Regions from separate parts of the Microbacterium binotii genome, predicted to be linked through region 2. Evidence: riboswitches for the same ligand, from Rfam matches in the RefSeq annotation. Region 2 holds a riboswitch; the other holds the start of a gene.
What was found. Region 2 has a riboswitch for thiamine pyrophosphate ahead of thiM (hydroxyethylthiazole kinase). Riboswitches for the same ligand answer to the same signal wherever they lie in the genome.

Region 1 (3,397 bases), 890 kb from region 2:
TTCGCGGCGAGCAGATTGTAGGAGTCGAGCGTGCCGGTCTTGAGGCCGACGACACCGGGATCCGCGAGCAGGTTGTTCGTGTTCTCGACGAGACCCGCCCCGGGAAGCTCGACGGAGGGGGTGCGCACGATCTCGGCGATGACGGGGTCGGCGAGCGCGCGCTTGGCGACCTCCAGCAGAGCTGCTGGGGTGGCCGCGTTCTCGGCCTCGATGCCGGCGGGGCCGGCGATCGTGATGCCGGTCAGTCCGTGCGCTGCGAGCCAGTCGTTGGCCGCCCGCGCGTAGACCGCGTTGTTGGGCCAGATGGTGTCGGCGAGGCGGTCGGCGTAGTTGTTCGCGGATCCCATGAGCATGCCCTGCAGCATCTGGTACTCCGTCAGCGTGCCGCCCACCGGAACGTCGAGCGCCGACTCGCCGTTGCGGCGGTACGACCAGTATTCGCGTTCGTCGGCCGCGCTGAACGCGAACTCCCGGCCCTGTTCGCCTGCCGCGAGAGGCATCTGGTCGAGCACGACCATCGCGGTCACGACTTTTGTGATGCTGGCGATCGAGCGGGCATCGGGGCTGGAGGCGATCGAAGAACCAACGCCGTCGACGACGACGGCGGCGCTGCCGGCACCCGGCCACGCGCCGACGGCCGCGGCCGACGGAGTGGCCTCGACGGCCGACGCCTGCACGGTCGGGGCGACGGCGTACAGCGGCCACAGCAGTGTGGTGCCGCAATACGCCGCGATGACCGCGACGATCAGCGCGATCGGCACCAGGACCCCGGGACGCCACGGCGTCCGGCGGGGGGCGCGGGCGAGCAGGTCCGCGGCGACGGGGGTGAACGATGCTGCACCCGCGGCTTCGAGTTGTGGAGTCGTCCCCGACGCCCGTGCGACCGCGGTCTCGTCCACCCAGTTCAGCGCCGTGGTCACGGGAGGCACGACGACCGGCACGGATGCCGCCGCATCCTGGGGCGGGGAGAAGGAGTGCCCCGTGGCGGCGTCCTCCGGCGTGTCGTTGAAGCTCGCGGCGGCGATCATCGCGGGAGTGGATGCGGCGTCGACAGGCGCGCGCGGCACCTCGATCTCGAGGTCGTGGGGCGGCAGAGGAGCCTCGTCGACGGACGGCTCGGCGTCTCCGCCGCGGCGCAGCGAACGCCGAGTGGGCGGGGTCGGGCCAGTCACGGTCACCCGCCTACGGTAGCGCGAGCAGCGGGTCTATACTCGGCACGTCAACCACGGGAGTCCGGTGAGCCGGGCTGAGAGGAAGCGGATCCACGCTTCGACCGTCGAACCTGATCCGGATCATGCCGGCGCAGGAAGGAGCATCAATGCACACGTCCACGTCCACATCCGCTCGTCCTTCCCTCACCTCCCGGTGGCGGTGGCGGGTCGTCGACATCGTCGTCGCCAGCGTGATCGGCGTCGCGGCCGGCGTCATCTTCTGGGTCTGGGGTCAGGCCTGGACGCCGCTGAGCACGGCGCTCGCGTTCTTGCCGGGGCTCGAGGGTCTGCTCGCCGGAGGATGGCTGTTCGCGGGTGTCCTCACGGGGCTCATCATCCGCAAGCCGGGCGCCGCGCTGTACGGCGAGGTCGTCGCCGCGGTCGTCTCGATGGCACTCGGCACGCAGTGGGGCTTCACCACCTTCATCTGGGGAGTGGTGCAGGGGGTGGGAGCCGAACTCGGCTTCGCGCTGTTCGCCTACGCGAACTACCGTCTCTGGGTCGCTCTCGTCTCGGGTGCGCTCGCGGGACTGGCCGTGGCGCTGCTCGACACCAACTTCTCCTCCATCGCCGCGTACGACGCGGGCCCCCGCGCGATCTACTTCGTCTCGGCGATCGTCTCGGGCATCCTCATCGCGGGGCTCGTCTCGTGGCTCATCGCCCGCGCGCTCGCCGCCACGGGAGCGCTCGACCGGTTCGCCTCCGGACGGCAGGCGCGCATCGTCGAAGCCGCCGACGCGGCGTGACTCCCGGCGCGCGGGTCGTCGCCCGCGGGTGGGGGTGGCGGCACGCGGGCCGCAGACGCTGGGCCGTCGCCGACATCGATCTCACGATCGAGCCCGGCGAGCGGGTGCTGCTGCTGGGCGCGAGCGGCGCGGGCAAGTCGACGCTGCTGCGCGCCTTCGCCGGTGTGCTGGGCGGCGACGAGGACGGCGAGGCGACGGGGGAGCTGAGCGTCGACGGTGCGCACCCCGCATCCGTCCGCGGGGTCGCGGGCATGGTGCTGCAGGATCCCGACGCCCAGGTGATCCTCGCCCGGGTCGGCGACGATGTCGCGTTCGGATGCGAGAACCTCGGCGTGCCGGCCGACGAGATCTGGCCGCGAGTCGGTGAAGCGCTGGATGCCGTGGGGCTGCCCGTGCCGCTCGACCACCCCACGTCCGCGCTGTCGGGCGGGCAGAAGCAGCGGCTTGCGCTGGCCGGTACGCTGGCCATGCGCCCGAAGCTCCTGTTGCTCGACGAGCCGACGGCCAACCTCGATCCCGACGGCGCTCGTCAGGTGCGGGATGCGGTCGCCGCCGTCGCGGCCCGTACCGGGGCGACTCTCGTCGTCGTCGAGCACCGCGTCGACCTGTGGGCGGAGCTCGTCGAGCGCGTCGTCGTGCTCGCGCCCGACGGCGGGGTGCTGGCGGACGGCTCTCCCGCCGACGTCTTCGCCGCCGCGGCCGATGCCCTGACGCAGGCGGGCGTGTGGGTGCCGGGAGTCCCCGTGCGGATCACGCGGCGCCCGCGCACTGTGGAGGCATCGCCGCTCGTGGTCGGCGCCGGTCTCGCGGTCGGGCGCCGTCGGATCGGCCGCGGCGAGGCGCTCGCCGCCGCATCCGGGATCGACGTGCGGCTGAACGCGGGGCGGGCGCTCGCGATCACGGGAGCCAACGGTGCCGGCAAGTCGACGCTCGCGCTCACCCTCGCCGGGCTGCTGCCGCCGATCGGAGGCGAGGTGCGGGCGGCGGATGCGTTGGCCGCCGGCGTCGGATCCGATCCGTCCCGGTGGCGCGCAGCCCAGCTGCTCACGCGCATCGGCACCGTCTTCCAGGAGCCGGAGCACCAGTTGCTCACCGCTCGCGTGCGCGATGAGCTCGCCGTCGGTCCTCGTGCGCTGGGGCTCTCGGAGGCGGAGGTGGCCGCGCGCGTCGATCCGCTGCTCGAGCGCCTGCGTCTGGGGCGCCTCGCCGAGGTGAACCCCTTCACGCTCTCGGGTGGAGAGAAGCGCCGGTTGACCGTCGCCGCGGTCCTTGCGACCGCGCCGCGGGTCATCCTGCTCGACGAGCCGACCTACGGGCAGGACGCGCGCACCTGGCGGGAGCTCGCGGATCTGATCGACGAGCTTCGTGCCGACGGCACCGCGATCGGCTTCGTCTCGCACGATCCCGCCCTCGTCGCGGCGCTCGCCGACGACGAGCTGC
Region 2 (3,397 bases):
CTTGGCGAGCACGCGCACGCCGTGCGCACGAGCCACGGCACTCGCCTGCGCGAGCACGTCGGTCCACGCCGAGGCCTCGGGTGCGCCCGCGAGGATCGCGAGCTCGGGGATGTTCGGGGTCACGAGGTCGACGTGCGGCAGCAGCCGCCGGAGGGCGTCCTCGGCATCCGCGTCCAGCAGACGATCGCCGCTCGTCGCGACCATCACCGGGTCCAGCACGACGACCGGCGGGCGGGTGCGGCCGAGCCAGGCCGCGACCGTCTCGATCACCTCGACGGTGGCGAGCATGCCGATCTTCACCGCATCGATCCGCACATCGTCGGAGACGGCGTCGAGCTGCTCGGCGAGGAACGCGACGGGCGGCACGTGCACCGAACGCACGCCGTGCGTGTTCTGCGCGACGAGGGCGGTGACGACGGCCATGCCGTAACCGCCGTTCGCGGCGATGCTCTTGAGATCCGCCTGGATACCCGCGCCTCCCGTCGGGTCGGTTCCGGCGATGCTCAGCACCCGCGGGACGGCGCGCGCGGCACTCATGCCGCGTCCCATGCCGCGCGCAGCATACGGGCGGCACCTGCGGGGTCGCTCGCACCGCAGATCGCCGAGACCACGGCCGCGCCCGCCGCACCCGCTCGCCGCAGCGGGCCCAGGTCGGCGGCGGTGACACCGCCGATCGCCACGGCGGGCAGCGCGCTCGCCGCGACCAGTCGCGCAAACGACTCGTGGCCCAACGGTGGTGGCGCATCGCGCTTCGTGGCGGTCGCGTGAAGCGCGCCGATGCCGACGTAGTCCACGACACCACTGTCGGATGCGGCGGCCAGCTGCTCCGGTGTGGCGGCGCTGAGGCCGACGATCGCGTCATCGCCCACCAGTGCGCGCACCGCCTCCGGCGGCAGATCGCTCTGCCCCACGTGCACTCCCGACACGCGCGCGCCCGCCTGGCGAGCGGCGAGGAAGACGTCGACGCGGTCGTTGACGAGCAGCGCGACGCCGTCGGGCAGCACGGCCGACACCCTCGTGACTGTGTCGAGGAAGCGACGTGCGGAGGCGTCCTTCTCGCGCAGCTGCACCGCCGTGACGCCGTTCGCCGCCGCCTGGCGCACCACGTCGACGATGTCGTGGCCCGCCGCCGCGGCGATGCCCGCATCCGTCACGAGGTAGAGCGAGAGGTCCGCGATCACGAGATCACCGCGCGGATGCGAAGCGTGTCGGCGTCGAGGCCGGCGAGCGCGTCGAGGAACGCGACGGCGAAGCTGCCCGGGCCGGTGGCACGCCCCGCGGCGAGCTCGGCGGCCACGTTGTAGACGGTGACCGCGGCTGTCACCGCCGCGAAGCGATCGTCCTCGACTCCCGCGAACGCCGCCATGACGGCGCCGAGAGCGCATCCGCCACCGGTCACGCGTGTCAGCAACGCGTCGCCGTTGCCGAGCCGCACCTCGCGGGCGCCGTCCGTGACCACGTCCACCGCGCCGGAGACGGCGACGATCGCACCGGTCGTCTGCGCGATGCGCCGGGCGGCGGCGACCGCATCCTCCACGCCGTCCGTCGCGTCGACTCCGCGGCCTCCGACGCCCGAGCCGTCGAGAGCGATGATCTCGGACGCGTTGCCGCGTACGACGCTCGGCGCCGCCGCGACGAGCTCGGCGGCCAGCGCGGTGCGCACCGGCAGCACACCGATCGCCACGGGGTCGAGCACCCAGGGAGTACCCGCGTCCTGCGCGGCCGCCACGGCCTCTCGCATCGCCTCCCGCTGCTCGGCGCCGGGTGTGCCGAGATTGACCAGGACGCCCGAGGCGATGCGCGCGAAAGGCCCCGCCTCCTCCGGGATGTCGACCATCGCCGGAGCCGCCCCGAGGGCGAGGAGGACGTTGGCGGTGAAGCCCGTGACCACCGCGTTGGTCAGGCACTGCACGAGCGGGCCGTGCTCCCGCACGGCCTCCCAGGTCCGGATGGTGGATTCGATCAGGTTCTCTGGCGCGCGCGTCATGTGCGACATCCCTCCGCTCGTACTGACGAGATCAGGTTCGACGGGTGTGATCTCAGCCCCGTAGGGCACCCCGTGTCGTATGTGTGGATTCAGGTTAGCCGACGGCCCGGGCGGCGAGCGCCTCGATGACACCGATCATGTCGAGCTCCCCCCACCCCGCGTCGACGGCCTCCTCGTACAGTCGCCGGCTCGCCGTGATCAGCGGATGCGCGGAGCCCACCGCACGGGCGGCGTCTTCGGCGAGCCTGGCGTTCTTGAGCACATCGACGATCGCCGCCTGCGCGGACAGGTCTCCGTCGGCGAGTTTCTGCGCCTTCCCGCGCGACACCGCCGACGCCATGGGGCCTGCGGCGAGCACCTCGCGGAGCACGCCGGTATCGGCGCCCGCGCGCTCGGCGAAGTGGATCGTCTCAGCCAGGCCCGTCACCATCGTGATGAGATACGTGTTCACCGCGAGCTTCATGGTCAGCGCCCTGGGGATGTCGCCGCACCGAAAGGTCTGGGCGCACATCGCACCGACCACGGGCTCGACGTGGGCGAGCGCGTCGGGCTCCCCCGCCAGCATTCCCACGAGCGTTCCCTCGATCGCGGGACCCCGCGATCCCGAGACGGGCGCCTCGACGTACCGGCCGCCCGCCGCGGCGACGTCGTCGGCCAGCGCGAGAGAAGGCGGTCGTGAACGTCCCCATCTGCACGATGGTGCGGTCCATCACCAGCGGGGCGAAGTCATCCGTGTCTCGGCCGAGCACGGCGTCGACCGCCGGTTCGTCGCGCAGCATCAGGATGACGGTCTCGGCCGCCGCGAAGACTCCCGCGACGCTCTCAGCAGCCCGCGCGCCACGCGCGACGAGCTCGTGCCGCGGCGTCGCCGAACGTGCCCAGACGACGACGTCGAACCCGGCGTCGACGAGATTCGTCGCCATCGGCACTCCCATGATCCCGAGTCCGATGAACCCGACCGTGCGTGCGCTCATTCCTGTCCCTCCCGTGTACTCATCCTGCCCGCGGACGGCGGGGTCTTGCTCCATGGGGGGCGCCCTCACGCGTCGGCGCACGCCCGCCACAGGCGCACCCACTGCTCGGCACCCAGGTCGCGGGGCAGCGCACCGTGGACGATGCCCACCGCATCCAGTCGACGTCGCGCGGCGGGAGTGGACATGCGAGCGACCGACGCGAGGATCGCCGGCATGCCATGCCCTCGCGCGGTGAAGACATCGCCCACGAACCGCTCATACGCGCGCCGGTCCGCATCCGGCACGAGCGGCGCCGGGCGGCGGGTGATCGACAGGATGCCGCCGTCCACCGACGGCACGGGTCGAAACGCCCGCGCCGGCACCCGCCCGTGCAGGGTGAACGCGAACCACGGCGCCGACTGCGCGGTGAGGAGGGTGCCGCCGCCGACGCCGGCGC

Region 1: linked by a shared signal. The riboswitch ahead of LXM64_RS14265 (ECF transporter S component) and the one ahead of thiM (hydroxyethylthiazole kinase) in region 2 are both predicted to bind thiamine pyrophosphate.

The regions. Positions count from the first base shown of each region.
Region 1 is NZ_CP090347.1:2,949,478-2,952,874, reverse strand. Features, by position in the region: gene LXM64_RS14270 (D-alanyl-D-alanine carboxypeptidase family protein) at 1-1,178, opposite strand, end outside; TPP riboswitch at 1,216-1,326, shown strand; gene LXM64_RS14265 (ECF transporter S component) at 1,319-1,957, shown strand; gene LXM64_RS14260 (ABC transporter ATP-binding protein) at 1,954-3,397, shown strand, end outside.
Region 2 is NZ_CP090347.1:2,058,010-2,061,406, forward strand. Features, by position in the region: gene thiD (bifunctional hydroxymethylpyrimidine kinase/phosphomethylpyrimidine kinase) at 1-537, opposite strand, end outside; gene thiE (thiamine phosphate synthase) at 534-1,181, opposite strand; gene thiM (hydroxyethylthiazole kinase) at 1,178-1,987, opposite strand; TPP riboswitch at 1,979-2,070, opposite strand; gene LXM64_RS16060 (NAD(P)-dependent oxidoreductase) at 2,082-2,645, opposite strand; partial or broken gene LXM64_RS16155 (NAD(P)-binding domain-containing protein) at 2,716-3,015, opposite strand; gene erm (23S ribosomal RNA methyltransferase Erm) at 3,027-3,397, opposite strand, start outside.